Regions from separate parts of the Shewanella sp. ENK2 genome, predicted to be linked through region 2. Evidence: predicted binding sites of a transcription regulator. Region 2 holds the regulator's gene; each other region holds the start of a gene.
The links. Region 2 encodes ArgR, which controls arginine synthesis, uptake and breakdown. Its sites were predicted from a motif close to ANTGAATANNTATTCANT; they were not measured.

Region 1: argA (amino-acid N-acetyltransferase) is a predicted target of ArgR. The motif match lies at 4,591-4,608, and genes of this name have one in related genera.
Region 3: ACGEDC_RS02880 (OadG family transporter subunit) is a predicted target of ArgR. The motif match lies at 5,950-5,967, and genes of this name have one in related genera.

What each region holds. Positions count from the first base shown of each region.
Region 1 covers NZ_CP171406.1:2,315,906-2,326,883, reverse strand. The annotation lists gene recQ (DNA helicase RecQ) at 1-741, opposite strand, end outside; gene ACGEDC_RS10410 (thioesterase family protein) at 932-1,396, shown strand; gene rarD (EamA family transporter RarD) at 1,568-2,464, shown strand; gene ACGEDC_RS10400 (PH domain-containing protein) at 2,477-2,998, opposite strand; gene argA (amino-acid N-acetyltransferase) at 3,189-4,514, opposite strand; gene rpmG (50S ribosomal protein L33) at 4,968-5,141, opposite strand; gene rpmB (50S ribosomal protein L28) at 5,148-5,384, opposite strand; gene radC (RadC family protein) at 5,507-6,184, opposite strand; gene coaBC (bifunctional phosphopantothenoylcysteine decarboxylase/phosphopantothenate--cysteine ligase CoaBC) at 6,382-7,551, shown strand; gene dut (dUTP diphosphatase) at 7,548-8,006, shown strand; gene slmA (nucleoid occlusion factor SlmA) at 8,041-8,634, shown strand; partial or broken gene ACGEDC_RS10360 (alpha/beta hydrolase family protein) at 8,791-10,754, shown strand; gene folE (GTP cyclohydrolase I FolE) at 10,937-10,978, shown strand, end outside.
Region 2 covers NZ_CP171406.1:2,843,338-2,854,315, forward strand. The annotation lists gene ACGEDC_RS12390 (ABC transporter ATP-binding protein) at 1-53, shown strand, start outside; gene ACGEDC_RS12395 (Dyp-type peroxidase) at 163-1,101, shown strand; gene argR (transcriptional regulator ArgR) at 1,220-1,690, opposite strand; gene mdh (malate dehydrogenase) at 2,006-2,941, shown strand; gene ACGEDC_RS12410 (SDR family NAD(P)-dependent oxidoreductase) at 3,004-3,864, opposite strand; gene ACGEDC_RS12415 (thiol-disulfide oxidoreductase DCC family protein) at 3,868-4,257, opposite strand; gene ACGEDC_RS12420 (efflux RND transporter periplasmic adaptor subunit) at 4,399-5,484, shown strand; gene ACGEDC_RS12425 (efflux RND transporter periplasmic adaptor subunit) at 5,486-6,601, shown strand; gene ACGEDC_RS12430 (efflux RND transporter permease subunit) at 6,669-9,737, shown strand; gene folX (dihydroneopterin triphosphate 2'-epimerase) at 9,867-10,223, shown strand; gene folE (GTP cyclohydrolase I FolE) at 10,291-10,935, shown strand.
Region 3 covers NZ_CP171406.1:616,501-627,478, forward strand. The annotation lists gene ACGEDC_RS02860 (ABC transporter permease) at 1-566, opposite strand, end outside; gene ACGEDC_RS02865 (CmpA/NrtA family ABC transporter substrate-binding protein) at 596-1,960, opposite strand; gene ACGEDC_RS02870 (sodium ion-translocating decarboxylase subunit beta) at 2,612-3,742, opposite strand; partial or broken gene oadA (sodium-extruding oxaloacetate decarboxylase subunit alpha) at 3,758-5,550, opposite strand; gene ACGEDC_RS02880 (OadG family transporter subunit) at 5,567-5,734, opposite strand; one part of gene ACGEDC_RS02885 (IS3 family transposase) at 6,565-6,823, shown strand; one part of gene ACGEDC_RS02885 (IS3 family transposase) at 6,823-7,754, shown strand; tRNA gene ACGEDC_RS02890 (tRNA-Arg) at 8,012-8,088, opposite strand; tRNA gene ACGEDC_RS02895 (tRNA-Ser) at 8,169-8,260, opposite strand; tRNA gene ACGEDC_RS02900 (tRNA-Arg) at 8,270-8,346, opposite strand; tRNA gene ACGEDC_RS02905 (tRNA-Arg) at 8,377-8,453, opposite strand; tRNA gene ACGEDC_RS02910 (tRNA-Arg) at 8,484-8,560, opposite strand; tRNA gene ACGEDC_RS02915 (tRNA-Ser) at 8,583-8,674, opposite strand; gene csrA (carbon storage regulator CsrA) at 9,163-9,363, opposite strand; gene alaS (alanine--tRNA ligase) at 9,864-10,978, opposite strand, start outside.

The DNA.
Region 1 (10,978 bases), 530 kb from region 2:
CAGTTGTAAAAACTGCTTTAGCTGGTTAGCCGCATTGAGCTTTTCGACCACAGTGTAACGGATATTAGGTCTGTCAAAGCTAGATAATAAGCAAAATGGCGTGATATGAAGACGCTGGCAAATACTCTCACGAGTTGCTTGATCAGCAGTAGCTGTTAACGCCATCAGTGGAATGTATGGAAATATCTGTTTTAACTGACCAAGGGCGGCATATTCAGGTCTAAAATCATGGCCCCATTGACTGATGCAATGCGCTTCGTCAATGGCAAACAGAGATACCTGTAATTCATGTAAACGTTCAATAAAGTCAGGACGAAGTAAGCGCTCTGGCGATACATATAGCAGCTTAATTTCACCTTGATGCAAACGACGTAGTATTGCCACCGTTTCTTCACGAGGCAAGGATGAGTTCAAATAAGCTGCCGCAACACCAGATTGAGTTAAGCTGTCCACTTGATCTTTCATCAAAGAAATCAAAGGTGACACCACTACTGTCAACCCTGGCAGTAATAAAGCTGGCAGCTGATAACACATACTTTTACCGCCACCTGTGGGCATGATAACTAATGTGTCTTGGCCGTTTAACGTTTGCTCAATAATCTCACGCTGACCTTCTCTAAAGTCACGATAGCCAAATATCTGTTGTAAATGGTAGCCGAGTGCGTCCTGCTCCAATGCTGGAGTGGGAACTGAAATCTGCTGCGGCTGTGCTTCTACTGAACCTGAGATATGATTGTCCATCTTTTGAGCTGAAGATAAGAAGCGCCATTTTAAAGCACTGCTGTGCATATGTCTCGAATCAATGCGCAATAGCTGACCTCAACTGCTCAAATATGCACCATTGATTTTATAAAGCTAATTAAGTTAGATTAAATACTCTATCTCATCACGTTCATGTATTTCAGCATGACTTGCTAACTAAAGGCCAACTATGACCACGGACGTTCAACGTAAAGTATTACAACAAGTGGCTGATATTTTTGATAAGCATGTTCCTTTTCATAATCTACTCGGATTAGAAATCAAGCGTTACGATATCGACGGTGTTGAAGTGGTGATTAAAATGAAACCCGAACTCATTGGCAATATTCATCAACACATATTACATGGTGGAGTGACAGCCACACTGCTCGATGTTGTCGGTGGGTTAACCTGTTTTGCAGGCTTAGTTTCAAGCCGAGAAGATTGGACCATTGAAGCGTTAGAACAACGGCTCACTACGCTCGGTACAATTGATATGCGAGTCGATTACCTTCGCCCAGGCCGAGGAGAAATATTTACAGCCACAGGATGTGTGATCCGTTCAGGTAATCGTGTTTCAGTGTGCCGAATGGAGCTGCATAATGAACAAGGTACTCATATCGCATTTGGCACGGGAACTTATATGGTTGGCTGATATGATGGGTTGAGTAGCCAGATGCGAATAATTCATTTGAACATCAGTGTCTATTTGGCAACTGTAAAGTTTTTGTATATTCAATATACGTAAAATGATTTCGCGAATTACTTGAGAGATTACCGTAAGCCACCTACAATCGCCTTCTTTATCGCTTCATACTGGATTCCCATGCAAGATCTTGAACATCGTAAAGGCATAGCCCTTGCCATTTGTGCCTACTGTCTATGGGGAATTGCACCGCTTTATTTCAAGTTACTGAGTGACGTTTCTGCGCTGGAAACCTTAGCGCACCGTGTCGTGTGGTCATTTATTTTTATTATCATTTTAATGCAGTTTTTGGGCGGTTTCTCTCGCTTAACGACCTTGCTGAAAAAGCCCAAACAGTTACTGGTGTTAGCACTCACCTCGGTGCTCATTGCTGCTAATTGGTTGATATTTATTTGGGCCATTAATAACGATCAAATGCTTGATGCCAGCTTAGGCTACTTCATTAATCCATTATTTAATGTGCTATTGGGAATGGTCTTTTTATCTGAGCGGTTACGCAAATTGCAGTGGGCTGCTGTGGCGCTAGCCAGTATTGGCGTTTTGATTCAGCTCATTTCATTCGGCTCAATACCTTTAGTATCTCTGGCATTAGCAGCTTCTTTTGGCTTTTATGGTTTATTGCGTAAAAAGGTCAATATCGACGCTAAAACAGGCTTATTAGTTGAAACCGCTATTTTGCTCCCTATCGCACTCGGCTATTTAGCGCTCACATTAGACACTGCCAGCGCGAATATGCTGACTAATGATATGACAATGAACCTCACACTGATTGCAGCAGGTATTGTCACTACAGTGCCATTATTGTGCTTTGCTGGTGCAGCCATGCGCATCCCCCTATCGATGCTGGGATTCTTTCAGTATATCGGTCCCAGTATCATGTTTATTTTGGCAATATTTTTATACAAGGAACCATTCGATATTGAAAAGGGCATCACCTTTGGGTTTATTTGGAGTGCTTTAGTGGTCTTTACTACCGATATGGCACTACAACGACGCCGTCGTTTAAAGCAAAGCTAACAGCCAATTGACTTAATCCTGCCAAGCAGTCATTTTTGTTATTGCTGCTTGCGGGTTTTCTAACGATAACAACAACGAATACCCCTTTTCAGTGGGTAACAACAAGACATTCTCGTTTGTAGTCACTGATACTAACGCCTTATCGCCGTTTTGCAGCGTAAACCATCCTAATGAGTAACCTGACAAGCCAAGACCATTCGTTCGTCTTGTAGGCATATATTGAGGCACCTCAATAAGATTAATCACTCTGGCCTGCTGCCAAACTAATTCATCTTGCTGAAATACTTGTCCGTAGAGTGGAATAGTCAGTGTCACCTGATGACTTTTCTCGACCGATAACCCCGCATGTTGCGTTTGATACAAGGTAATAGAAAACAAACCAAACACCGCAATAATTATCCCTAAGCTTGCGTAAACGGCCATGCTTGGCATCTTTTTCAGTTTTAAAAGTAACGTGAGCAGCAATAAGCCCATCATAACGCCGATGAAATTAGCTAAACCGTTCGCTGTTAGCCCTGCCAGTTCTATATTCATTGATTTTCTATACCTAAAATTCGTTTTTATTAAGCGCCCAACTTAATAGAGCATGTGATTGGAATAATGCAATATTTTGCGAGCATAACAAAAATGCCACCCCATGGCTTAACATGTTGTGGCATTTCAGTAAGTATCAAACAATCACGTATTCAACATTAATGTTCAAATCTAGTGTTATAAATATACCTTATAAATCTAGGGCCAATATTTTTGATTTACGTTGAAAATTATATAGCTGCTTTTTGACATTCGGCAGCGCATCAACCTCAACAATATTAAAGCCATGCTCTAAAAACCAATGAATACTGCGAGTCGTTAAGGCAAATAGCCGTGAATAGCCTCTGACTCTGGCTTGACCAATAATGTTATTCAATAGCACGCTACCTCTGTCGGCATCACGGTAATCGGGATGCACGACTAAACAAGCAAACTCACCGGCATTATCTTCTTCAAATGGATACAGTGCTGCACAACCAATCACCAAACTGTCACGCTCAATCAGCATAAACTGTTCGATTTCCATTTCCAGTTGCTCACGAGAGCGTCTAACCAGTATCCCTTGCTCTTCTAGTGGTCTAATTAAATCTAAGATACCACCGATATCGCCAATGTTTGCCCGGCGTAATCGTTCGGCACTTTCGGTCACAATCTGGGTACCAATACCTTCACGAGAGAATAACTCTTGCAACAAGGTGCCATCTTCAAGGTAACTCACTAAATGACAACGTGGCACGCCATTACGACACGCATCAATACTGGCTTTTAAGAAGGCCATAGTACCAACACAGGCTTCGCCAGCTTGATTCATGTCATCCCAAATAGCTTGTGCGCCATTAGGCATTAACTCGGCAATCACCTCGCCTGACTCATCTAAAATGCCGTGAGTATTACTAAAGCCGATGATCTTATCTGCCTTTAACTTTATCGCCACTTGGGTGGCAACCTCTTCAGCCGTTAAATTAAAACACTCACCAGTCACTGAGACCGCCATAGGACCCATTAACACAATACAGTTATTATTTAATTGACGCTCTAACCCTTGGGTATCAATACGGCGCACTTTGCCAGTCAGGCAAAAATCGACGCCATCATCAATACCTAATGGCTGTGCAATAACAAAATTGCCGCTCACTAAGTTGATTTGCGCATTTTGCATCGGTGTATTACCCAAGCTCATCGATAAGCGCGCGGTAATATCAAATTGCACCGCACCGGCAACTTGCTTAATGACTTTAAGCGAGTCTTCGTCGGTTATACGCACACCATTGTGATACGTAGGCTCGATGTTCGCATCATGCAATGCCGCGTCAATTTGAGGGCGGGCACCATAAACTAGCACGACTTTAATCCCTAAAGAGTGCAACAAGGCGACATCATTGAGAATGCCTCTAAATTGATTATGTAATAGTGCTTCGCCACCAAGCATCACAACGAAGGTTTTGCCGCGATGCACATTGACATATGGCGCTGAGTGACGGAATCCATCAACAAGTTCTGTGGTTCTTAAAGGCACATTAACCCCTAACAAATAAACTTAACGGTATTCAGTGTCTATTCTAAATACGACACCAATATAATTAATCAATATTATTGCATTTAAATTCACTTTAAAAGACTTTTATTGGGATATTTAGCGATTTTTAGTATTTAACTATTCAAAAAAGTCTCAAAAGCGGTGTCACGTTAGTATTCGATAAAATATCAGCTAGCCAATCACTTAATTAAAGCGACCCTTTTGCCATGGTTTGTAAAATAGTTGGCCAATATACAGGTAAGCACTCAGTCATACGCAGCCTAATCAGCCAAGATGACAAGTTTAATACTCACACTAAATAATCAGTACAAAGCACTGTAAAGATATATTGCTACTTAAAAATGGATAAGAGAGTTGGGATGACATTGGTGGGGCTGAAAAAGGGCCAAAAAAAGCCCCTAAAAAGGGGCTTTTAAAAGGAGGAAAAATCAATTACTTGATTTTAGCTTCTTTGTAGATAACGTGCTGACGAATAACTGGATCAAATTTTTTGATTTCCATTTTTTCAGGCATGTTACGCTTATTTTTTTCAGTAGTGTAGAAGTGACCAGTTTTAGCACTAGATACTAATTTGATCTTCTCACGATTACCTTTAGATTTAGCCATTTTCTATTATACCTTCTCGCCGCGGGCACGAAGTTCTTTAACTACAACTTCAATACCTTTTTTATCGATGATACGGATACCTTTAGTAGATACACGTAGTTGCACGAAGCGTTTTTCTTCTTCTAACCAAAAACGGTGGTTTTGTAGGTTAGGTAAAAAACGACGACGAGTCGAATTTTTAGCGTGCGAACGGTTGTTACCAACCATCGGCTTCTTGCCAGTTACTTGGCATACTCTTGACATGTCAATCTTCTCCAAAAACAATTTTAAAACGCTCGAGCATTTATGTGCCTCGTGTGGCCGTCGCCCGAGGCACAAAGAGGGCGCATTTTATACACGATAACAAAACTAAGATCAAGTGTTGTTTAAAATATCCACCCACGTTCAGCAAAGGATATTATCTGCTGATCACCTACAACCATATGATCTAATAGAGAAACATCGATAGTAGAGAGGGCTTTTTTTAATCTGTCAGTAATTTGCCGATCTGCCTGACTTGGCTCTGCAATGCCAGACGGGTGATTATGACACACTATGACTGCCGCAGCCTTTTTCTCCAGCACCAACGCCACCACTTCACGTGGATATACTGATGCCGAATTAATCGTTCCGCGGAATAATTCTACAAACTGAATCACTCTATGTTGGCTATCCAACAATAATAATGCGAACACTTCATAGGATCGGTCTGCTAATTGTCTCATTAAATAGTCCCGAGTTAAATCAGGATTTATTAAAATTTGTCCTCGATGCATATTTTCTTGAAAAATTCGCTTCGAAATCTCCGATGCAGCCTGCATTTGAGCAAATTTTACCGGCCCAACACCCGCTAATTGACACACTTGAGACTGTGATGCTGAAAATAAAGCCCGTAATCCGCCAAATTCTGTGATCATTCCTCGAGCCAAATCCACCGCATTATGGCCTGCTAACCCATTTCGCAATAATACAGCCAATAATTCTGCATCTGATAAGTGCCCAGCCCCATGATGAAGTAACTTATCTCGTGGACCTTCTCCTTCTGGCCAATCTTTTATTGCCATAAACACTCCCTTGTTTATTGCTTAAATCAAATTCAGTCAATATTCCTGTTAGCTCACGCATCACTGCCAACATAACCATAGAGTATGGACGAAAATTTTAATTTCGGATCGTCACCATTTAGGTTGATTGTGATATTGTAGCGCCAATGAACTGGATAGCAGGATTGAGTAAACATGCTGACAAATAAAAAGTCCTTTTGGGTATCGGTGGTGGCATAGCCGCGTATAAAAGTGCTGACTTAATTCGTCGCCTCAAAGAACGTGGCGCAGATGTTCGTGTGGTCATGAGCCAAAGCGCCATGGAATTTATCACCCCGTTAACCATTCAAGCTTTATCAGGTCACCCTGTTGCTTCTGACTTACTGGATCCCGCAGCTGAAGCTGCAATGGGGCACATTGAATTAGCTCGTTGGGCTGATGTAGTCATCGTAGCGCCAGCAACAGCAAACCTTATTGCCCGCATTAATGCTGGCATGGCAGATGAATTGCTAACTACCACTTGTTTAGCCACAGAAGCGCCAGTGATAGTGTGTCCAGCCATGAACCAGCAAATGTATCGTAATCAAGCCACTCAAGAAAACCTTGCCAATATTGCTCGCAAAGGCATCACAGTTTGGGGACCAGCGAGTGGCGACCAAGCCTGTGGCGAAGTGGGTCCCGGTCGGATGATGGAGCCGTTAGCCATTGCTGAGCAGCTCATCAATTTCTTTGGCCCTAAACCATTAGCCGGAGTCAAACTACTCCTCACAGCAGGCCCAACTCGAGAAGCGATTGACCCAGTGCGTTATATTTCTAACCATAGTTCAGGCAAAATGGGCTTCGCATTGGCCACAGCAGCGACACAAATGGGCGCTGAAGTCACCTTAGTATCAGGGCCAGTCAATTTAGCGACCCCAAGTCATGTCAACCGTATTGATGTTGAATCAGCCCAAAACATGCTTGATGCTGTTATGGAGCATGTTGATGGTCAAGATATCTTTATAGGCTGTGCTGCTGTCGCAGATTACCGCATTGCTGAAGTAGCAGAATCAAAAATCAAAAAATCAGCTGAGAATATGCAGCTTGAGATGATCCGTAATCCAGACATTCTTGCCAATGTAGCCGCATTAAAAAATCGTCCTTTCACTGTAGGTTTTGCTGCTGAGACCGATAACGTAGAAGAATACGCCCGTGGCAAGCTTGAGCGAAAAAAGTTGGACTTAATTGCCGCAAACGACGTATCAATCGCTGGGCTTGGTTTTAATGCTGACGCCAATGCATTACATGTTTTTTGGCAGGACGGTAGTCAACAGCTGCCAGCAACCGATAAACTGACCCTAGCAAAACAATTACTTACTTTAATAGCAACAAAAATAAAAACATCATGAAGACACCTGTAGAATTAAAGTTACTCGACTCCCGCATAGGCAGCGAGTTTCCACTACCAAACTATGCCACACCAGGCAGTGCTGGTATGGACTTGCGCGCCATGATCGATACCACCATGGTCATTGAGCCAGGTAAAACAGTGTTAATCCCCACAGGGATTGCAGTACACGTTGCCGATCCAAGTCTTGCGGCAGTGATTTTGCCTCGCTCAGGTTTGGGGCATAAACACGGCATTGTGTTAGGTAACTTAGTCGGCTTAATTGACTCTGATTACCAAGGACCATTAATGGTGTCTTGCTGGAATCGTAGCGATGAGCCTTTTACATTAGAAATAGGTGATCGTTTAGCGCAACTGGTGTTTGTTCCTGTTGTTCAAGCACAATTTACCTTAGTCGATGAGTTTGATACCTCAGATCGTGGTGAAGGCGGATTTGGTCACTCAGGTACCAAATAACCTTTACAAGTAGTCACAAGCCTAGGAATAACAAATGGCGGCTAGCCCAAAAATAAATCGTCGTGAGCACATTTTACAGTGTCTCGCGCACATGCTGGAAACCAGCCCTGGCCAACGTATTACCACTGCTAAATTGGCAGCTGAAGTTGGTGTTTCTGAAGCGGCGCTTTATCGCCACTTCCCAAGTAAAGCAAGAATGTTTGAAGGCTTAATTGAGTTTATTGAAGACGCGATTTTGTCTCGTTTAAACCTGATTATGGATGAAGAGAAAGACACCATGAAACGCTGTGAATTAGTCTTACAGCTATTACTAGTCTTCTCTGAGCGTAACCCAGGTATTTCACGGGTACTCAATGGCGACGCACTACTGGGCGAGAACGAGCGTCTACGCAGCCGCATCAGTGGTTTATTTGCCAAAATTGAAACCCAAATTAAGCAAATACTGCGTGAAAAAACCTTACGTGAAGGCCATGGTTTTAATTTAGATGAAGCCATTTTAGCAAACTTATTATTAGCTATCGCCGAAGGCAGAATCGCCCAATTTGTTCGTAGTGAATTTAAACAAAAACCTACCGAGCACTTTGACGAGCAATGGCAATTTGTTCAGCAGCAGTTGTTACGCAGCTAAATCAGCCTTCAAAGTACAATAATGTAAACGCACTTCGGTGCGTTTTTTTATGTAAACAATTGTATTAATGACTTAAAAGTCGTACTTTAAGATGACAAAAATAGAATTAATCGATAGAAGTCGATAGGTTTTTCCGATAAAAATACAAGGATGTTTATGAAATACACTGCTATTATTGCAAGTTTTCTGCTCGCTGTTTTCCCCTCAATATTAAGTGCAACTTCTTTATCTCAGGCAGCTTTATATAGTAAAGGCGCTGAGTATAGCCATGTAAAAATATCACCAAATGGTGATTTTCTCAGCGCATTGACCACCCATGATGGTAAAAAAACCTTAATTATTTTAGAAACTGAAACTAAAAAAATGATTAGTGCGATAAATTTTCCAGGGAATGCTGAAGTCGGAAATTATGAGTGGGTCAACCAAGATAGAATCGTATTGCAAAAAGTCTATCTTAAAGGCTGGACAGATGTTCCCCAGTATTATGGTGAACTTATGGCTGTTAATGCTGACGGCTCGAAAGGAAAATATTTATTTGGCTACAATAGCAGCGAGCAGCAAACTGGTTCAAATATTAAGAGAAATACATCAATTAGAGCCACTGCATATATTTTAGACCCATTACCTGAAAATGATAAGTATATGCTAGTTAATGCAATTCCTTGGGGAAGCGTCACTTCATTGGGCAACGATAGCTTACAACATGTTTACAGAGTCAATGTTAAAACTGGTGTTAGGAGAAAAGTAGCCACATCCCCCATCGGTAACCCAAGCTTTTTAACTGACAATGAAGGCGAAGTTAAATTCGTCTCTGGGGTTAATAAAAACAACGAATTACACACGTTTTATCGACAAGATGGTGATTGGATAAATGCCAATGATCTCAATGTAGGGTTAACTGATTTTCACCCTATTTCATTTGCAGGAAAAGCAAGCACCATTTATGCAGCGGCTAGAGAAAATAATCAAACTGTAAGTATTTATAAAATTGACTTAGTCAGTGGCCAAAAAGAAAAGATCATTAATGATGAAAATGTTGATCCAAGTAACTTTTGGATCAACAAACAGTCTAAACAGCTCTATGCAGTTGAATATGAAGATGGCTATCCAACATATGCTTTCGTTGATCAAAAAGATGATCATACAAAATTACTGAAGCAACTCATTGCATCACTCCCCGGTCATCAAGTGCAAATTATCAGTGAAACAACAGATGCAAAACTATTCGTGATTAAAGCTTTTAACGATAAAAATCCCGGTGACTACTACCTATTTGATACAGAAAAAGTCACATTAGACTATCTCGCATCTGAAAAAGCTGGTTAGATCCTGATGCAATGGCAGAAGTAAAGCCGATAAGCTTCACGAGTCGTGATGGAAAAATTATTTCTGGTTATTTAACTTTACCTGAAGGCAAAGAGGCCAAGAACTTACCGCTAATTGTTAATCCACATGGTGGTCCACATTACGTGCGAGACTGGTGGTCTTTTGATCCCCAAAGTCAATTGCTTGCCAGCCAAGGAATGGCCGTTTTACAAGTTAACTTTCGAGGTTCTGGTGGTTATGGTAAACAGTTCCAACAAGACGGTTATCAAAAATGGGGAGCTGATATTCAATACGACATCATCGATGGTACCAAGTATGTAATTGATCAAGGCTTCGTAGATAAAGACAGAATTTGTATCGTAGGTGCTAGTTTTGGTGGCTACAGTGCACTTCAAAGCGCAATCATTGAACCTGAATTATTCAAATGTGCAATTGGATTTGCTGGTGTCTACGATTTAAAAATGATGTTTGAGGAAGGTGATATACAACAAACAAGTAGCGGCAATAGCTATTTAAAACAAGTCCTTGGAGAAAACATCCAGCAGCTAGAAAACATGTCACCTGCTTTTAATACTGATAAACTGAAAGCAAACATACTACTAGTGCATGGTGGCAATGATGAACGAGCACCGATTGAGCAATTAGAGTCATTAGAAAAAGGGCTGAACCAAAACAAACATCCCTATGAAAAACTCATTATGGATGATGAAGGCCATGGTTTTTATAACGATGACCATAGGGCAAAATATTACGATAAAATGCTGAGTTTTTTAAAAAGTAACCTCAAACTCTAATTCGTCACCTCACCACTAAAGCCGATACTTGACTAAAAAGGTCGGCTTTTTTTATGTCAGTAATATTAATTTGCTTCAAATCACGTTATTATCCCCTCCCTCGTGATACGGCATTTGCAGCAGTATCACGGTTCATAACATACACTCAGTAGTACGCATTACCCCTGTGGTTGGAGGATAAGATGGCATTAAGTGAAGCTGCAATAAAGGTCAAAACAGCACTG
Region 2 (10,978 bases):
TAGGCCAGAAAGTTAATTTGTCCATATCAGCGCATCCGCTAGTGATTTTTTAGTGACCTAAGTCTAAATTGATTAAATATTGCATAGAGCAGTAAGGAATAAATTGCTCAATTGCCTTAAACTCTTTATATCTTATTATTGTTAAAGGTGATTGATTCCAACATGGAAACACAGAATATGCCTCGCGAACAGTTAGGGATTTGTGCTGAAGGAAATCTGCATAGCGTCTATTTGATGTTTAATGCAAATGATGGTGTCGAAGATCAGCTTCGCCCATGTTTAGCCAATGTAGCCCAATATATTTATGAATTATCTGACCAATATGCAGATAGTGCATTTAATGGCTTTGTTGCTATTGGTGCGAATTATTGGGATACCATTTTTGACGGACAAAGACCTGCTCAATTGCGCCCTTTTCCTGCGATGAATGAAGGTAATCGAGATGCACCAGCAATCGAATACGACTTATTCATGCATATCCGCTGCGATCGTTATGACATTTTGCATTTAGTTGCCAATGAAATTAGCCAAATGTTTGAAGGTTTGGTTGAGTTAATTGAAGAAGAACGTGGCTTTAGATTTATGGACAGCCGTGACTTAACTGGCTTTGTCGATGGTACAGAAAACCCGAAAGGGCGCAGCCGTCAAGAAGTTGCTTTAGTGGCTGATGAGGATATCTCATTTAAAGGCGGTAGTTATGTTCATGTGCAAAAATATGCCCATAACTTGAGTAAATGGAATCGCCTACCGCTGAAGAAACAAGAAGATATCATTGGCCGTACTAAGCAAGATGATATTGAGTACGCTTCTGAAGATAAGCCATTAACCAGCCATATCAAGCGAGTTAATTTAAAAGATGCAGATGGCAAGTCGATGGAGATTTTACGTCAGAGCATGCCTTTTGGCTCGTTAAGAGAGCAAGGGTTGATGTTTATCTCGACCTGCCATAATCCAACTCATTTTGAAGAAATGCTACGCAGCATGATTTATGGTGACGGTCATGGTAATCACGACCACCTCATGCAGTTTACTAAAGCGCTGACAGGGTCATCATTCTTTGCGCCATCATTAGATTTTTTAGCGCAGTTTGCTAACGACTAATTTTGCAAGATACGCGTTCTTGTAAGCTTGGGTAGATTAAAACCAAAAAAAGCAATGCCAAGGCATTGCTTTTTTATTGCGTTTTCGTCCGTACTACAGACTCAACATAACGCTTGTTTTACTCGCTGTAGTTAAACAGTGATTTAACTGTTTCTAACGTATCATCGATGGTTTTAATGCTGGATGGACAAATGAAGATCGTGTCGTCACCAGCAATGGTACCTAAAATGCCTTCAGGCTTACCTATTGAATCAAGTAATCGTGCGATGAGTTGTGCTGCACCTGGACTGGTACGCACTACAATCATAGCTTGGTTATGATCAACATCTAATACTAAGTTTTTAACTGGGCTACCTGCTGTCGGTACACCTAATTCAGCGGGCAAACAGTACACCATTTCTTGCTTAGCATTTCGAGTCCGCACCGCGCCAAACTTACTGAGCATGCGCGATACTTTAGATTGGTTTATGTTGCCAAAACCTTCTGCTTGTAGTGCGTTGACGATCTCACTTTGGCTACCAAAGCGCTCTTCCTTTAATATCGACTTAAACGTTTTAACGAGTTCATCCTGATTCTTGGTCGCTGGCATATTTTTTTCGTCTTATAGTAATTTTTAAATTGAATACAATATATTCACAAAACGGGTTCATTTTGAATATATAAACGTCACAAGTCAAGAAATAAGCTAAATTGGTGAATAAAAATTCACTTTACAGTGTAAGTGCTAAATCAGGGATTATTGATATATATATCATAGAATAAGTTAATTGCTTTACTCCACTAAGGGATAATTGAAATTGTCTCGCTGATGCAGTAATGTGACGCCACAAGAAATATGATCTATGTCACAGACTGAGAATCATAAACTTAGAAGTCAAACATAAGAACGTTATTGGAGATAATTATGAAAGTAGCTGTACTTGGTGCTGCTGGCGGTATCGGCCAGGCCCTAGCTTTACTATTAAAAACTCAACTTCCTGCAGGCTCAAAGTTGTCTCTGTATGACATTGCTCCTGTAACACCAGGTGTTGCTGTCGATTTAAGCCACATCCCAACAGATGTTGAAGTGGCTGGTTTTGCTGGTGAAGATCCAACGCCTGCGCTAGTTGACGCTGATGTTGTTCTTATTTCTGCTGGTGTTGCACGTAAGCCTGGAATGGATCGTTCAGATCTATTTAACATCAATGCGGGTATCGTACGTAACCTTATTGAAAAAGTCGCTGCGACTTGCCCTAAAGCATTAATTGGTGTGATCACTAACCCAGTAAATACAACAGTTGCTATTGCTGCTGAAGTACTTAAAAAAGCGGGTGTTTACGATAAGAATCGTTTATTCGGTGTGACGACACTTGATGTTATTCGTTCTGAAACTTTCATCGCTGAGCTTAAAGGCCTAAACGTTGCTGATGTTAACATTAACGTTATCGGCGGCCACAGTGGTGTGACTATTCTTCCACTTCTTTCACAAGTTGAAGGCGTAAGCTTTACTGATGAAGAAGTTGCTTCACTAACAACTCGCATCCAAAATGCTGGTACAGAAGTTGTTGAAGCTAAAGCCGGTGGCGGTAGTGCGACACTTTCAATGGGTCAAGCGGCATGTCGTTTCGGTCTATCTTTAGTTCGCGGCCTACAAGGTGAAGCAAACGTTGTTGAATGTGCATACGTAGATGGCGGCAGCGAGCACGCTGAATTCTTCGCACAACCTGTTGTATTAGGTAAAAACGGCGTAGAAAAAGTACTTCCATACGGTGAAGTAAGCGCATTTGAAGCAAACGCACGTGATGCAATGCTTGATACGTTAAAAGGCGATATCGACCTAGGTGTTGAATTCGTTAAGTAAGCTCATTGTTTACGACAAAAAGCGAAGCTTAGGCTTCGCTTTTTTGTGTCTGTAATCTGCAGTTACCACTGCACTGTTTGACCTTGCCAATCAAGAAACTCTGCTTGGTTGTTAAATTCAATACCTTGGTGAATCGTGAGTAATTGCTGGGCGACGAAGTCTGCGGTGAACAATTTCCCTTCGGGAACGTTGGCCTGAAAAGGTTTAGATAACTCGGTATCGGTTGTACCGGGGTGAAACGCAATCAATTTTGTATTTTTAGCTCGGCGTGCATATTCAATCGCACTGGTTTTTATTAACATATTCAATGCCGCTTTTGATGCTCTGTAGCTATACCAGCCTCCTAACTGATTTTCACTGATACTGCCAACTCTGGCACTTAACACACTGATGATGCATGCCTGCTTGCCGTTTACGAGTTTAACGAGATGTTGAAGCCACATCATTGGCACTAACGTGTTGGATTGAAAGACTGACAGCATAGAAGCTGGGGTAATATCTTCAAGGCGCTTTTCTGGCGATAAAACAGTTGATGGCTCAATTTGTTGATTTTCTGGACTCTTTGAGGCCTGTGGATTATGTGTATGGACTGACATTTGATTGTTTAATGAATGCAATCTGCCATTACAAATAAACACCTTGGTGATATGACCTTTAATTGATGATAGAGCAAGGCACACTCTTGCTATGTTTTCGTTAGCGTCATTACTGGCGTTATTACCAAAGCCATTCATGGTGTAATCGCAGGGGATGTGGTGATGAATGTTATTGCTAACATTAAAAACCAATTCCTTTTGACTGATAGTAATGATTTGCTCAATCTCAGTATTATCAGCGATCTCGGTGACAATCGCTTTTGCAATACCTGAAGATGCGCCAATAACAATGGCAGTGTTAACGGCTTGAACACGACAAATATCCATAGGCTACTTCAACTTACAGCTACCGTCTTCACAACGTTGCTGTCCTGTGAGTAGATAAGAAATTTGGTAGCGATTTTTCGCAAATCCACGATAAGCGATATCAGCAAAAGGTTTAACACAAGGTAAGCGTAATAATTGAATCCACTTATGCTTACCTGTTAATGCCCAAGCTTTAGCCGTCACATCTAACCCCGTTAGAATTGTGCCGTCATTTGTTTCTGCATGCAGGATGTTATTGGCCACAGATAAATCAATATGGGGGTATTTTTCTTCGAAATTGTCTTGGTTTAAATCAGCCAATTCAATTTTGTGTAATCGATCGTGCTTCTTTAGTTGCGCCATTTCGTTAGAACATAATGGACAAGCGCTATCATAAAAAATTCGTAACTCCATAGTGCACCTCAGCCTGTTTGGGTTAAAAATCAATACGTCGATTGTCACAAGTTAGATCTTTTTTGTGCTCTAGTGCACCTATTATGGGGTGTCATTGAATGTTAGTATCGTACTAATTGCTCACTTTTGACGGAACAAAACATGAAGAAACTCAGCCAGTTTAGTTCTTTTTTAGTTATACTCCCCTCGATAATTTCCAGTGTTTTACTTAGTGTTGCCAACGCAGAAGAAGGCAGTGAAGCCACCAGTCGTGATATCCCTCGTCCAGTCAAAGTGCTGCAAGTTGATGTGGGCTCTGAATACCGTGAGCGCTTTTTACCTGGCGAAGTTAAAGCCTCAGAAAAAGCGGCATTGTCATTTCGAGTCTCAGGTGAAATTGCTGAAATCTTTGTTAGACCTGGAGATGCCGTTGAACCAGGAGACATATTAGCCACACTCGATAGCGATATTTATCAGCAACACTTAGCCATGGCGCAAGCACAATTCGAGTTAGCTAAAGTGTTGTTTGAGCGCAATGAGTCTTTGGTTGAGCAAGGGGTGGTATCGCGTAACGATTATGACCAAGCTAAAAGTGATTTTACCGTAGCTCAAGCTGCACTGGATAAAGCCAAAACCGATGTGACCTACACTAAGTTGCGTGCCCCCTATCAAGGGGTGATTTCTAAACGCAGTAAGCGTGAGTTTGAGTTTGTCCAAGCACAAGAAGAAGTCATGGGGATTCGAACTGATGCATCTGCAGATATTAGTTTCCAATTGCCAGAGCAATTTATAGGTTTTTTACAAAAATCTGATAAAGGCTTAGAAGATATAGACAACATAGAAGTTAAGTTTGATAGCCGCGATCAATGGTATGTCGCTCGCTTAAAAGAGCTTAATACCGTTGCCGACCCTACAACCAGTAGTTACACCATTATATTAACTTTACCAATGCCAGATGAACTGAATGTTCTACCTGGCATGTCAGCACGAGTAAAAGTAAAGTTGCCCGCAAGAACGGCCGATGCCCATCCGAAAATCCCTAAAGGCGCAGTGGTCAAAGAAAACCAACAAGCCTATGTATTTACTTGGTCACCGACTCAGCAACGAGTCAAAAAGGTACCTGTTACCCTACAGGGAACTCGAATGATGTCAGGGCTAAATGATGGTGATTGGCTCGTCGTCGCAGGAGCCGCTGAGCTTAAAGATGGCCAAGCAGCGGTGAAGTGGATTAAAGAGCGAGGCTTATAATATGCAACGGATTCAACATTCTAGAATGAGTTCTATCATTAATCGTCTAGGGGTTGTTGCCTTAGGCCTATTGAGCTTATCTGCCTGTGAGCGCACTGTAGACATTGAGCCAACAAAAACCTTAGTGAAAACTTATACCTTGCCTCATGCTAATAATGAAGTGATGCGTGAATTTAATGGTGTGGCTAGAGCGCAAGATTTAACGAATCTGTCTTTTAGAGTTGAGGGGCGAATAGAGCGTATACCTGCAACCAAAGGCAAGTCGGTTGAAAAAGGTGAGTTACTCGCCGTACTTGAAAAACGTGACTACACCATTGCCCTAAGCGATCGTCAAGCACGTTTAGAAGTCAGTTATAAACAGGCCCAACGAGGCAAGCAGTTAGTTGAAAGCAAGCTAATGGCACAATCTGACTATGATGAAATGAATGCCCAATATTTAGTGGCAAAAGCAGAAGAGCGCCAAGCTGAGTTAAACTTGCAATACACAGAATTGCGCGCGCCATTTTCAGGGATTGTCAGTGATGTATTTTTAGAGTCTTTTGAAAATGTGCAGCCGGGTGTATCTGTACTCAGTATTCAAAAAGTTGAGCGTATTGAAGTGGATGTGCAAATTCCAGATATGCTGATTGCTGTTTCAAAAAAGCAAGAAGACAGAGAGAGTCAAGCCAAGTTGAATGTCAGCTTTGAGGCTTTTCCTAATACTCAATTTAGCGGCCGTTTATTAGAGGTCAACACCGAAAAAGATCCCACGACATCAACTTATATTGCCACCATTGCAGTGGACTTAGACCCCAAATATAAAGTGTTAGAAGGCATGCCAGCAAAAGTACAAGTTAACTTGAGCGACATGACTTACACCTATCATCGAGAATATTTAGTGCCAATCGAAGCGGTTGTTATGCAAGATGGTAGTGATATTGATACACAAAATAGTGGTGTTTGGCTTTACAACGCTGCCGATAATTCGATTCAGTATCAACCAGTAACACTGGGGGTTATTGTCGGTGATGAAATTGAAGTGATCAGTGGCCTTGATGATGGCCAAACCATTATCACAACAGGCGCAGCCCGTTTAGTTAAAGGCCAGCAAGTACAGTTACTAGAGGAGGGAGCATGATGACTCGGTATCCAAAAGTACTCCTTAATAACGCCAATCACTCAACTGATTCAAGGGAAAGTGTGTAATGAATATAGCAGGCTACTTTGTTAAAAATACTGTGATCAGTTGGATGTTTACCCTAATACTGCTTATTGGCGGTTTGATGGCATTTACTGGACTAGGCCAATTGGAAGATCCGCCTTTTACCATTAAAGATGCTGTGGTTGTCACCTTATATCCTGGTGCAACGTCCACAGAGGTGGAAGAAGAAGTCACCTACCCAATTGAAAAGGCAATTCAAGCATTGCCCTATGTCGACTATATTCGCTCACTCAGTACCTCGGGTATGTCGCAAATTACGGTAACCATGAAGAACATCTATGGCCCTGAAGAATTGCCACAGATATGGGATGAACTGCGCCGTAAAGTCAACGACATGTCATCAAGTTTACCGCCAGGAGTACAAGCGCCTATCGTCAATGATGATTTTGGCGATGTGTACGGCATCATGTTGATGGTGAGCGGCACGGACTACAGCTATCGAGATATTCTCGATTACGTCGATTATGTAAAACGTGAGCTCGAATTGGTACCAGGTGTCGGTAAAGTGTCATTGGCAGGGAACCAGCAAGAGCAGGTGTTTGTTGAAATGTCGTTGAACAAAGCGGCGAGTTCTAACATCGATCCCTCATTGATTCAAAATCTACTTAACTCGCAAAACATGGTGTCAGATGCGGGTAATATTCGGGTATCTGCCGATAACTTAAAAATTCGTACCAGTGGCGGCTTTAAGTCTGTCAGTGAGCTTGAAGAGTTAATCATTCCCGGTACCCAAGGTGACAAGCTAATTTATTTAAAAGATGTCGCTACTGTTTCTCGTGGTTTTCAAAATATCCCGACCAATTTACTCAAGTTTAATCAGCATGACGCCATCAACATAGGTATATCGTTTTCGACTGGGGTCAATGTTGTTGAGGTGGGTAAAGCCATTGACGCAAAACTTGCCAGCATTGAAAGCGTGCGCCCTGCAGGTATGGTGATTGAAACCATGTACAACCAGCCTAATGAAGTTGATGCCTCAGTCGGCAGCTTTGTGTGGAACCTCATTGCAGCAGTGGTGATTGTTGTAGGGGTATTGCTGGTATTTATGGGCTTTAAATCAGGGATATTAATTGGATTAATCCTATTTTTAACCTGTTTGGGCACTTTTATGCTGATGTTGCAGGCTGAGATTGAACTGCAACGTATCTCCCTCGGGGCATTAATTATTGCCTTAGGGATGCTGGTGGATAATGCCATTGTGATTGTTGAAGGCATACTCATCGGTCGGCAACGTGGACAAACAACCCTAGAGGCAGCTCAAGGCATCGTTAAACAAACAATGTGGCCATTACTTGGCGCAACTGTCATTGCGATTACAGCTTTTGCACCCATTGGGCTCTCTCCAGATTCGACGGGTGAATTTGCAGGGTCGTTATTCTGGGTATTACTGTTTTCGCTGTTTTTATCTTGGATTACTGCGATCACGATTACGCCATTTTTCGCGCAATTATTTTTTGGCTCGGAAGCTGAAAAAGTGGAAGGTGAACCAAAAGATCCGTATGGCGGTGCCTTCTTCATGTATTACAAGGCACTACTTGACGTGTGTATGCGCTTTCGTTGGGTCAGTGTGATTGCCGTTGTTATTGCGTTTTGCGCCTCTATTTATGGCTTTGCTTACGTTAAGCAATCCTTTTTCCCGCCTTCTACCACACCTATATTTTTAGTCGATGTGTGGATGCCAGAAGGGACCGATATTCGTGAAACTCAAACCGTCGTTGAAGGGATGGAGGCCATCGCGTTTAACCTTGATAATGTCGAGTATGTGGCATCTACCATAGGTAAAGGTTTTCCTCGTTTCTTATTGACTTATTCGCCTGAGAAAAATTACGCATCCTATGCGCAAATTGCGTTAAGAACATCAGATTTTGAAACCTTATCTGATGTGATGGTGACCTTTCGCAGGGACGTAGAGCGCAGTTATCCGCAAGCGCAGCTTAAATTTAAGCGCTTAGAAATTGGTCCATCAACGGATGCCAAAATCGAAGCGAGGATCAGCGGCGCCGATCCTGATGTATTGCGTAGTATTGCAGCGCAAGTGATGGAGATATTTAATGCTACGCCAGCCACAGTCAATGTACGTCACGACTGGCGTGAACGGGTGAAATATATTGCCCCTCGGTTTAATGAAACCCAAGCTCGCCGTCTAGGTATTGTAAAAAGTGAAGTCGATGAGGCATTAAAATTTTCGTTCACAGGCTTACAAATCGGGGTTTACCGTGAAGGCACCACCTTGCTGCCGATTATCGGTCGCTTGCCTGAAGATGAGCGCATTGATATCGAATCCTTAGAGAGTATTCGCATTTGGAGCCCAGCGCTAAGTGCCTTCGTACCTCTGCAACAAGTGGTTGATGGTTTTGAGGTGAAGTTTGAAGATCCTATTATTCAACGTCGGGATCGTAAACGTACCTTAACTGTATTTGCCGATACCGATTTTGAGTACGGCATTCTTCCTGCTGAACTGTTTGCCAAAATCAAACCTAAAGTAGAGGCACTCGAGTTACCAGTAGGGTATGAGCTGCAATGGGGAGGGGAATATGAATCATCGACAGATGCGCAAGAGTCATTATTTGCGACCTTGCCATTAGGCTTTTTATTCATGTTTTTGATTACCGTGTTCTTGTTTAATTCGGTAAGAAAACCCCTGGTTATCTGGGCTTGTGTACCATTAGCTATTATCGGTATTACATCTGGATTGTTAATCCTTGATAAACCATTTAGCTTTATGGCGTTGTTAGGCATGCTCAGCTTATCGGGCATGCTACTGAAAAACGGGATTGTTTTATTGGATCAAATTAACACTGACATCAACGAAGGAATAGAAACCTTTGAAGCCGTGTTTAACTCAACGGTGAGTCGTGTGCGACCTGTTTGTATGGCCGCCATAACCACGATTTTAGGTGTGTTGCCGCTGTTAACCGACGCTTTCTTTGAGTCGCTTGCAGCAGTAGTCATGTTCGGTTTAGGGGTAGCAACCATGCTGACTCTGATCATTGTTCCAGTGTTTTATATCATTTTCTTCAAAGTTAAGTACCGAAACTATAAAGAGTTTTAGTTAGCAAAATTGGCGTTTTATCGCTATAACTATAAGAGTCAGCCATTAACGGTTGACTCTTTTTTATGTGATCTAACTTGCTCATTGTCACGTACTACCCAGTGAATTTATAAGAGGCTCACTATGTCCATTAGCCAAGCAATCATTAAAGTGACCAATCTTCGTTTACGAACGTTTATTGGTTTTAATCCTGACGAACGTGAAAAGCAGCAAGATGTTGTGATTAATATCGAAATCCAATATCCCGCCGACAAGTCATTTGAAACTGACGATGTTGCAGATGCACTTAACTATAAAGTCATTACTAAAAAAGTTATCCAACATGTTGAAGAAGGGCGCTTTTTACTGCTCGAAAAGTTGGTGGCAGATGTGTTGGCTATTTGTAGTGAGCACCCATCAATCACGATGTCACGGGTGACAATTGATAAACCTCATGCTTTACGTTTTGCCGACTCTGTTTCGCTGTCTTTAGAGCAACGCAAATAATCGGTAGCCGCTGGCTATCACGTAATAGTGTGGTTTTATTTGGCACGGGTTGCCATAAGGAAAACACATGATTTCAGATGAAGCACGCAAGGTGCAGCAAGTTCTTATTGAGCGAGGTCTTGAAACGCCATTGGTCGAAAATCAGATGACCAGTGACCAAAAAATAGAACGCATTCAAGGATTGATGACTGAAGTTGTCTCAACATTAGGTCTGGATTTAACCGATGACAGTTTGTGTGAAACACCACATCGAATTGCCAAAATGTACGTGAATGAAATTTTTTCGGGGCTCGACTATCAGCATTTCCCTAAAGTGACCCAAATCGATAATAAAATGGGCGTTGAAGAAATGGTTAAAGTCAGCGATGTCAGTGTTGTGAGTACCTGCGAGCATCACTTTATCACCATAGATGGCGTTGCCAATGTGGCTTATATGCCTAAATCAAAGATTATTGGCCTGTCTAAAATCAATCGGATTGTGCGCTTCTTTGCCCAGCGTCCACAGGTGCAAGAGCGTTTAACGCAACAAATTTTAGTCGCACTGCAAACGCTTTTAGAAACTGAAGATGTCGCAGTCAGTATGAATGCCACTCATTATTGTGTGAAATCTCGTGGCATAATGGACACCCAGTCGCACACCACCACATCAGCATTAGGTGGCTGCTTCAAAAGCAACCCTGCGACCCGAGCAGAGTTTTACTCAAAGGCTTGATTCACTCAGCTAACTCATGAATGATGGATAACAGACACGAGGT
Region 3 (10,978 bases), 2.2 Mb from region 2:
GGATCTGGAGAGACATAAAGTGCGCTCACCACCATAGTAACCAGTGGCAACCAAGCCAATGGCGAGACGGGTTTAAACAGCTGCACAATAGGGTTTATTGCCGCATTTAAATTTTTGCTCAGCCCCATCCAAATACCCAATGGAATTGCGATAATCGCGGCTAATAAAAAACCTGACATCACGGTAATCAAACTCGTAACAATCTGATCAACAAAGGTTTCTTTACCTGTATAAGCTCGTGTCTTTGGCACATAAGTTGGATCTTTTGCCACGCGAGCTTCATTACGCACTTTTTGACGCTCATAGAAAGCTGCCGCTTTTTCTCGTTCAGCCACATGTTCTTGGTAAAGCGAGTCGAACTGAGCTACAACAGCCACTGGCCCCGGAAACTTACCCAACGAAGTGTTGATGTTATTTGCGCTGATAGACCATAAGACTAAGAACACGGTTAAGCCAATAATGGGTAACAGTAACGTTTTACTCATTTGACCTAGTTTCGAAAGCAACACGTTGGCAGATGACTTATCCATAGGAAGCCTCTGGGTAATTTTTGCAATGGTTGACATAGCTCTATCCTCACTTCGATAGCTGTAAATTACAGCTTATCGCCTTGTTTTAGACCAATGCTGAACTTATTGATGTAAGCATTAGGCGCGCTCCCGTCATACACGATATCGTCAATAAAGTGCTGCTGAGGTTTTTTAAAGCCAGTTTCAGTTGCAAAGTCTGGGAAATGTTTTGCATCAATGGTTTTGTCATCAATTAAGGATTGAGCAGCTTTAGCATAGATATCTGGGCGATAAACTTTCGCAGCAACATCTTTGTACCAATCATCAGGTTTATCTTCAGAGATCTGCCCCCAGCGACGCATTTGCGTTAAATACCAAATCGCATCTGAGTAATATGGGTAAGTTGCGTTATAACGGAAGAACACATTGAAGTCTGGAACCGCTCGCTTATCGCCTTTTTCATATTCAAATGTGCCGGTCATACTATTAGCAATGACATCGTAATCAGCACCAACATAATTAGATTGCGATAAGATTTTTACAGCTGCTGGACGATTGGCATTGTTATTATCATCTAACCACTTAGCCGCCTTAATCAGGGCGCGAGTTAAACGAATCGTCGTGTTAGGATATTTTTCAGCAAATTCAGCCGTGATCCCAAAAACCTTCTCTGGGTTGTCTTTCCAAATTTCATAGTCGGTAACAACCGGCACTCCAATGCCTTTAAATACGGCTTGCTGATTCCATGGTTCACCCACGCAGTATCCATAAATAGTGCCAGCTTCAAGCGTTGATGGCATTTGTGGCGGAGGGGTTACAGAAAGAAATGCTTGCGCATCTAATTGACCCGAAGTGTCACCTTTATGAGGCGCATAGTATCCTGGGTGAATACCACCAGCAGCTAACCAATAACGTAGTTCGTAGTTATGGGTTGATACAGGAAATACCATGCCCATTTTGAACGGTTTACCAGCTTCAGTGTATTCCTCGACAACAGGTTTCAGCGCATCAGCTTTAATTGGATGAACAGGTTTGCCATCGCTATTTTTAGCGATGTTAGGTTTCATTTTTTTCCAAATATCATTGGATACCGTAATGGCATTACCGTTTAAATCCATCGAAAAAGGCGTAATAATATGCGCTTTAGTACCATAACCAATAGTGGCAGCTATTGGCTGCCCTGCCAGCATATGTGCGCCATCTAAGCGACCATCAATAACACCGTCTAATAACACCTTCCAGTTAGCTTGGGCTTCAATCGTGACGTATAGGCCTTCTTCTTCAAAGTAACCATTCTCATAAGCGATAGCGATAGGCGCCATATCAGTTAATTTAATAAAACCAAAAGTCAGTTCTTCCTTTTCTGGAAACCCGACCTCAGCCATGGCTGGCAATACGGCAGAAAAAGACATCACCAGTAATGTCTGTTTAAGTGCTTTTTTCCAATTCATCTTTAAATCCTTGTTAAGTGTTAAATAGGTAAAACAAAAAAGGCGCTAACTACCCCCTAAGGAATAATTAAGCGCCTTTGCTTAAATTAATTTACGACTAAAAAATGATTAATTTTCACGTTTAAGACCAAAAACAATCAAAAACGGATAAATAAAATACAATTATAATCAGCCAATATGTGACCATTACTATTCAGCTAACGTGCCAACTTACTAAGATACTGTTTTAAATACAAATTTTAAAACACCCCTCCAACATACCTATAAAGGGTAGTGCTAATTTAGTGCAAAATAAATAAAATCGCACCTAAATGGGTATAAAATACGAGTCGTTATATGGATTGAACAACAATGGAGCAATGCAAGCCTTAATATTGGATTAGGCTGATAAATCGACGTCCCTTAAGCCTTGCTAATCGAGTAAGAAAAGAAATTAAAGAAAGGCTTATGAGTTAAATGCTAAGTGAAGATAGTGAGAGAGTGAGAAAACTAAAACCCTGATACAGACGCGTAATAGATGGCACTATCTTCTGTTTATACATATAAGATTAAGATGAACTCAGGCTCAATATGACCAATGTGTTAGCAAAAAAACCACTGCTTAGCAGTGGCTTTAATATAATTTACAACAAACAGAGTTAACGCATGGTATTAACCTAGAACAGCCAACAATACACCAGCAGCAACAGCGCTACCCAGTACACCAGCAACGTTTGGTCCCATAGCATGCATCAATAAGAAGTTTTGTTGGTTTGACTCTAAACCTACCTTATTTACAACACGTGCGGCCATAGGTACAGCAGATACACCAGCTGCACCAATCAATGGGTTAATCTTACCACCTGAGACTTTAGACATCAGTTTAGCCATCAACACACCAGCAGCTGTACCGATACTAAATGCGACAGCTCCTAAGACTAAAATACCTAAGGTTTCGATACGTAGAAACTCTTCAGCCTGCAATTTAGAGCCTACAGCTAAACCAAGGAAAATAGTGACAATGTTAATTAATTCGTTTTGAGCAGTGCTTGATAATCTATCTACCACGCCACATTCACGCATTAAGTTACCTAGACAGAACATTCCTACTAAAGGCGTTGCTGCTGGTAAAAATAAAATGGTCATTCCCACTACCATCAATGGGAAAATAATTTTCTCTTTTTTGCTGACTTCACGCAGCTGTTCCATCTTAATGGTACGTTCAGATTCGTTAGTCAATAAACGCATAATTGGTGGTTGAATTAACGGAACTAACGCCATGTACGAGTACGCAGCAACTGCAATTGCACCCAATAAATCAGGGGCTAGTTTAGAGGCTAAGAAAATGGCTGTTGGGCCATCGGCGCCACCAATAATCGCAATTGCCGCAGCATCTTGCATAGTAAACTCAAACCCAGGCACTAAATTTAATGCAATTGCACCAAGCAAGGTCGCAAAAATACCAAACTGCGCCGCAGCACCTAATAGTAAGGTTTTCGGATTAGCAATCAGCGCTCCAAAGTCAGTTAACGCCCCCACGCCCATGAAAATCAGTAATGGGAATATGCCTGTTTCAATACCAACATAGTAGGCATACCAAAGTAGACCGCCTTCGTCGGTAAACCCCGCATTAGGAATATTCGCCAGGATAGCACCGAAACCAATCGGCACTAACAAGAGTGGCTCGAAGCCTTTAGCAATGGCGAGATATAACAATGCCCCGCCAATTGCCATCATAAATAGTTGATCAGGTGCGAAGTTAGCAATACCTGTCTCAGACCAAAAGGCCATTAATCCTTCCATGCTATCTCCTACCTCTTACGCTAGTGCCAGTAATGGTGCGCCAACTGCAACTGCATCGCCTTGTTTAACCGCGATATTTCTGATCACACCTGTCGTTTCTGCTCGAACTTCGGTTTCCATCTTCATTGCTTCAAGGATTAATACCACATCACCCTCATTCACATGGTCGCCATCATTCACCATCACTTTGAAAATATTGCCTGACAGCGGTGCGTTCATCGTGACTTTAATTTCATTACTCGCCGGCGTTAATGGTGCAAGCGGAGCTGGCGCTTGAGAACCAGCTGATGATGAAGTGGGTACAATTTGGCTAATATCTCCACCTTCACTGACTTCCACCACAAAATTTTGCCCTTGGACATTAACGGTATAGGTTTCAGGCCCTTTGTCTTTTTTATCAGCAACAACCGCCATGTCATCGGCACTTGGAATAGGCTCAAATGCGTCCGGATTACCACGGTTAGTTAAGAACTGTAATCCAATTTGATTAAATAACGCATACGTCATCACATCATCATCAGTTTCTGCCGCCAAAGTAATATTGTCTTTCTTCGCGATATCAGCCAACTCTTGGCGTAACTTATCTAGCTCTGGTGCAATAAGATCGGCAGGGCGACATGTAATCGCCTCACCACCGTCTAGCACTCTAGCCTGAAGTTCAGCGTTAACTGGTGCAGGTGTTGCACCGTACTCACCTTTTAATACGCCTTCAGTTTCTTTAGCTAGGGTTTTATATCGCTCACCCATTAAGACATTAATTACTGATTGAGTACCTACAATCTGTGACGTTGGCGTCACCAAAGGTAAGAAACCAAGATCTTCACGTACACGAGGGATCTCTTCTAATACAGCATCCATTTTGTCCGCAGCGCCCTGCTCTTTGAGCTGGTTTTCCATGTTGGTTAACATGCCACCTGGCACTTGTGCACGTAAAATGCGTGAATCAATACCTTTCAGTGCACCTTCAAAACGAGCATACTTTTTACGAACTTCTCTAAAGTAAGCTGCAATTTCTTCTAACAGCGCCATGTCATAGCCAGTTGAGCGGCCATTATCTTCAGCCATTGCGACTAAGGTCTCTGTCGCTGAATGTCCATATGTTTGGCTCATTGACGAAATGGCGGTATCAAGTACATCAATACCCGCTTCAATTGCTTTTTGATAAGTTGCAGTGCTTAAACCCGTTGTAGCATGACAATGCATAGACACTGTTAAATCCGTTTGAGATTTAAGTCTGCTAATTAGGTCAAATGCTTCTATTGGTTTGAGTAGACCTGCCATGTCTTTTATACACAATGACTCACAACCCATGTCTTCAAGGTTTTTAGCCATATCAACCCAAGTATCAACGGTATGAACTGGGCTAGTTGTAAACGAAATAGTCCCTTGAGCATGGCCACCAACCTGTTTCACCGCTTTAACAGCCGTTTCTAAGTTACGAACATCATTCATTGCATCAAATACACGGAACACGTCAACACCGTTAGTATGCGCACGCTCCACAAAGCGAGTTACTACATCATCAGCATAATGGCGATACCCCAAAAGGTTTTGACCACGTAACAACATTTGCTGCGGCGTATTTGGCATGACTTTTTAAGTTCTCGGATACGATCCCACGGATCTTCTCCTAAATAACGAATGCATGAATCGAAGGTCGCGCCTCCCCATGATTCAAGTGACCAATAACCGATTTTATCCAGTAAAGGAGCGATAGGTAACATATCGTCTAAACGTAGGCGTGTTGCCAAAATAGACTGATGGGCGTCTCGTAATACTACATCTGTTAACGCTAAAGGCTTGCTCATAATTACTCCTAAACTATTAATCTTTGGCACGGTACTGATGAATAGCAGAAGTGATTGCTGCTACTAACTTAGGGTCAAGTGTTGCTGCTGATGCAGGTGCTTGCGCTATTGGCGCCGACGCTGCTGCAACTTGATTTTCTGACTTGGTTAATCTGGCGACGATAGTGATACCGACGATTAACAAGCTTAAAAAATAAAGACTAAGCTCATCCCCATTATCATCACGCCTAAGGCGTTAAATAATTGCTCAGATATTGAAGTCATACATCCTCTCTTGTCTTAGTGTTCAATCAGTCATTGCACACAGGATCCGTTCTGATTACATACGCCAATAATGAAGTCATATATGAAATTAACTCACGCACCAAAAGTAGGCATTCATTAATTCACAAACGGCATACAGAATAAATATTCAGTCTATCTTAACTAATTTATGATTATAAAAAAGCTAATCAACCAGCTAATTTAGTTATATCAAATTCTTCATTGACGAAAAATATAACTAATCTATAACAATTAATCCAACGCTTTGTAAATTGGTCAGACCAAAAATTATAAAATTAAAAGGGTATAGGTGATAATTCGATAATTAAAATGAGACTTTTATGAGAATAATTTAATTTTGATGGGTTTATGAAGAAAATGACAAGATTATGACGACTTCTAACTAAAAAGTGATATCAAGATAAAGAACAACCAATCGCCCTAAAGAAGTGCAGATGATGTAAAAAGCATAAATATGCCAATTTTATCGTGATTAATTGACTATTTATTACAATCGAGCAGTTACATGGTAAATCATGCTCCTTAGTGTGCCTGTTGCCAATAGATCAACGCTGATGATCCATGTTAAGAGTGATTTCACCTAAAAGAGTACCAATATAGATAATGCGTTTGTTGAGTTGCAAAAAAGATCCCTCTTAGCCGTAGCCTCTATATTGTAGTGGCATAGTGATTTTGGCCACCTAATTAGAGGATGTTATGATTAATTCATAGCAGTATTAGGTGAAGATAATGGCTAAGAAGTCACGTAAAAATTTCAGTCCAGAATTTAGATTGGAAACGGCACAATTGGTGGTCGACCATGGTTACACTCATGAAGAAGCAGCCAAGGCCATGAATGTTGGTTTTTCAACAATTGGTAAGTGGGTTAAACAGTTAAAAGAAGAGCGCCAAGGTAAAGCCCCGAAAGCGACACCTATGACCCCTGAGCAGCTTAAGATACGTGAGCTTGAGAAGAAGATTGAGCGCATTGAATTAGAAAAGGAAATTCTAAAAAAGGCTACGGCTCTGTTGATGTCGGACTCACTGAACAATTCGAATTAATCGAAAAACTCAATCAGAGCCATAAAGCCAGATATTCGATTCAAACGTTGTGTGATGTATTTGATGTCCATCGCAGCAGTTATAAATACTGGTGCTTGCGTGATACGTCATTGCCTCCAGAAGAAATTAAGTTGCGAGCTGAAGTAAAGTCAGCGCATGAACTAAGTGGAGGCTCCGCAGGTGCAAGAACCATTGCTGAAATTGTAACGCAGCGTGGTTTTCAGTTAAGCCGATATCGCGCGACAAGGTTTATGAAAGACCTAGAACTGGTTAGCTGCCAATTGCCACAACATGCTTATAAGAAAGGCTCTAAAAAGCATGTGGCAATCCCTAACTTGCTAGAGCGTCAGTTTGATGTTACTGAGCCAAATCAAGTCTGGTGTGGTGATGTGACTTATATTTGGACTGGCAACCGTTGGGCGTACTTAGCAGTGGTAATTGACTTGTTTGCTCGTAAACCTATTGGTTGGGCTATGTCACATTCACCTGATAGTGAGTTAACCGCCAAAGTATTAACGATGGCTTATGAGCTTCGTGGTAGACCTGATAACGTTATGTTTCATAGTGACCAAGGAAGTCATTACACAAGCAGAAAGTTCAGGCAACGACTGTGGCGTTACCAGATAACACAAAGCATGAGTCGTCGCGGTAACTGTTGGGATAATGCACCAATGGAACGGTTCTTTAGAAGTTTGAAGACCGAATGGGTGCCAACGGTAGGCTATCGAAGTTTTAATGAAGCTAAGATAGATATAACGAAATATATTATTGGCTATTACAGCCACGTTAGGCCGCATCAACATAATGGCGGTTTAACACCAAACGAGTCAGAGAAAAGGTACTGGCTAAACTATAAAACCGTGGCCAATTTAACTTGACCACTACAATATAGAGCTCAAACGCATGCAAACCAACATCAAGCGAATTAAAAGCTGTTAACACATATAGGTTGGCCGAAAATATAAACAGCATTAAAACGACGCTGGCAGCCTAGAAAGGAAGGTAATTGAATTTAACACTGTGAAGGCTTTGCTCTATTACGCAAAGTGAAAATAGAAAAGTGACACTTAAATTGACCAGTACGAACCAGCAATAAAAAATGCCCTGTAGCAAGCTACAGGGCATTCTCTAATAATGGTGCGCGTGGGAGGATTCGAACCTCCGACCGCCTGGTTCGTAGCCAGGTACTCTATCCAGCTGAGCTACACGCGCAAATCTTTTATATCGCTCGCTTAGCACGAGCTTGCTCATTGCTAATGAGCTTAGTTGCATGGTTTAGATTATGCAAATAATGGCGGAGAGGGAGGGATTCGAACCCTCGATGGGAGTTAAAGCCCATACTCCCTTAGCAGGGGAGCGCCTTCGGCCACTCGGCCACCTCTCCGAACAATAATGGTGCGCGTGGGAGGATTCGAACCTCCGACCGCCTGGTTCGTAGCCAGGTACTCTATCCAGCTGAGCTACACGCGCAAAATTTGGTACAAAAGCAAATAATATCAATGGTGCGCGTGGGAGGATTCGAACCTCCGACCGCCTGGTTCGTAGCCAGGTACTCTATCCAGCTGAGCTACACGCGCATCGTATTGATATTGCTTTTTTAATAGTAATGGTGCGCGTGGGAGGATTCGAACCTCCGACCGCCTGGTTCGTAGCCAGGTACTCTATCCAGCTGAGCTACACGCGCATCGTTTACTACTTTTAAGAAATGGCGGAGAGGGAGGGATTCGAACCCTCGATGGGAGTTAAAGCCCATACTCCCTTAGCAGGGGAGCGCCTTCGGCCACTCGGCCACCTCTCCGTTTTCTTGGGCGGTATATTACTGTTTGAAGAAAATAAGTCAAACCCTTTTTCAGAAACTATATTCATTTGAACTGTTTTTAATCACATTGCCGACATATGCCACAATATTTATCAATTCTTTTACCCGATTTTTGTTTTTATAGATAAAAACAATAAACCATCATTTTTGTAGCCATCGTCGTCATTCATTAAAATGAAGTAGATAAACCTGGCCATAAACTAAAAATCAGCTTATTTGAGAATAATTGTGTGCATAATGATTAGAGCAAATAAATGAAGAACGAAATAATTAAAGGGTTAGGACAACACTCAAGCCGTCAACGACTCAAAGATAAAAAAGAAGCGTCACAGCAATGATGATTAAAAACGCTTAAAAATGATTAAAGCAACAGCGATAGCTTCCATTGATCCAGCATTATTTACCATCCAAAAACAATAAAGCCAGCTTTCGCTGGCCTTATTCGTATAGCTAACAATTCTGATTTATCAGAAATTGCCCCCTTCTGGGGTCGTATTGCCAGATTTTTCTGACTGGATACGTTGGTAAATTTCTTCACGATGAACTGATACTTCTTTAGGTGCGTTTACACCGATACGTACCTGATTACCTTTTACGCCAAGCACAGTAACTGTAACTTCATCACCTATCATTAATGTTTCGCCTACACGGCGAGTCAAAATCAGCATTCGATTGCTCCTTTAGTCCAATCAGCATACACCAGCTTCTATCCGTAATATGCGCGTTTTAATATAGTTAGCTTAATACAAATCATTAGTAACGACACTAAATCAATAAAATTTTTAAGCTTTTTACTGTAAAAAATCAAAAAATAAAGAAATTCGGTATTTTTAAAGTCCGATTGTTTCAAGCTGTTAACATTTGACGTTCATTCTTTAGACAAAGCTAAAACAGAACCTTCAAAACAATTTGTCGCTTTCATAACCAAATAAGCATAAAAAACTATACTTACATGATTTTCAGTGCGTTAAATCTGTTTTTATTCAAAAATGTGGTTTCGTAATACCGCTGTCATTATTACGTTTCTACTATGCCAAACCTTGAACAATCACTCAAGCCATAAAGCAACTAACAATCACTGGTAAATCAATCACATTTTTACCCGCTACCGATATTAGATGCTTTATGTTCATTGCTCTATGAGAGTGACTTTAATCTTAATTAACCGTTAGCCTAAACGCTCTGTTAACCAAGGTTGAACTAATGCTAATGCATCATCAAGTTTCTCTGGTTGCGTACCGCCAGCTTGAGCCATATCAGGACGACCACCGCCTTTACCACCAACTTGCTGAGCGACCATAGCAACAAGCTCACCAGCCTTCACTTTACCGACTAAATCTTTACTCACACCAGCAATAAGATTTACTTTACCTTCATTAGCAATACCAAGCACAATAATGGCTGAGTTTAGCTTCTGCTTAAGCTCATCTTGTAAACCACGTAATGATTTAGGATCAACGCCTTCAAGCTTTTTAACTAGAACTTTTACGCCGTTTAGTTCAATGGCTTCACCAGCAATATCTGCACTAGCTGCAGCAGCTAACTTATCTTTTAGCTGCGACATTTCTTTTTCTAGTTGCTTCACTTTATCAAGTTGCGCTTTAAGCTTAGCAACAACTGAAGCTGAGTCAGACTTTAACAATGAAGCCGCTTTATCAAGTTGTGCTTGCTGTTCAGCAACATACTCCATTGCCGCAGCGCCAGTCACCGCTTCAATACGACGAATACCCGCCGCAATACCGCCTTCAGAAGTGATTTTGAATAAACCAATATCACCTGTACGGCCAACATGTGTACCACCACAGAGTTCAATCGAGAAATCACCCATAGTCACAACGCGTACTTCACTGTCGTACTTTTCGCCAAACAAGGCCATAGCGCCCTGCTCTTTTGCCTCATCAATACCCATCACAGCAGTTTTTAGCTGATGGTTACGACGGATTTGGGTATTAACCATATCTTCTACTTGCTTGAGCTCTGCAGCAGTTACGGCTTCAAAGTGCGCAAAGTCAAAACGTAAACGCTCAGGGTTAACTAAAGATCCCTTTTGATTTACGTGAGTACCTAAAACATTACGAAGGGCGGCATGTAATAAATGAGTCACCGAGTGATTTAACTGTGTACGGTGGCGTAATTTCTTATCCACTTCTGCAGTGACTTTTTGGCCTACAGTCAATGTACCTGCCGTTAACTTACCTTCGTGACCAAATGCTTGACCAAAGATTTGCGTATCAGCAACTTCAAAAACATTTTCGCCAATTGAAAGTAAGCCTTTATCACCTA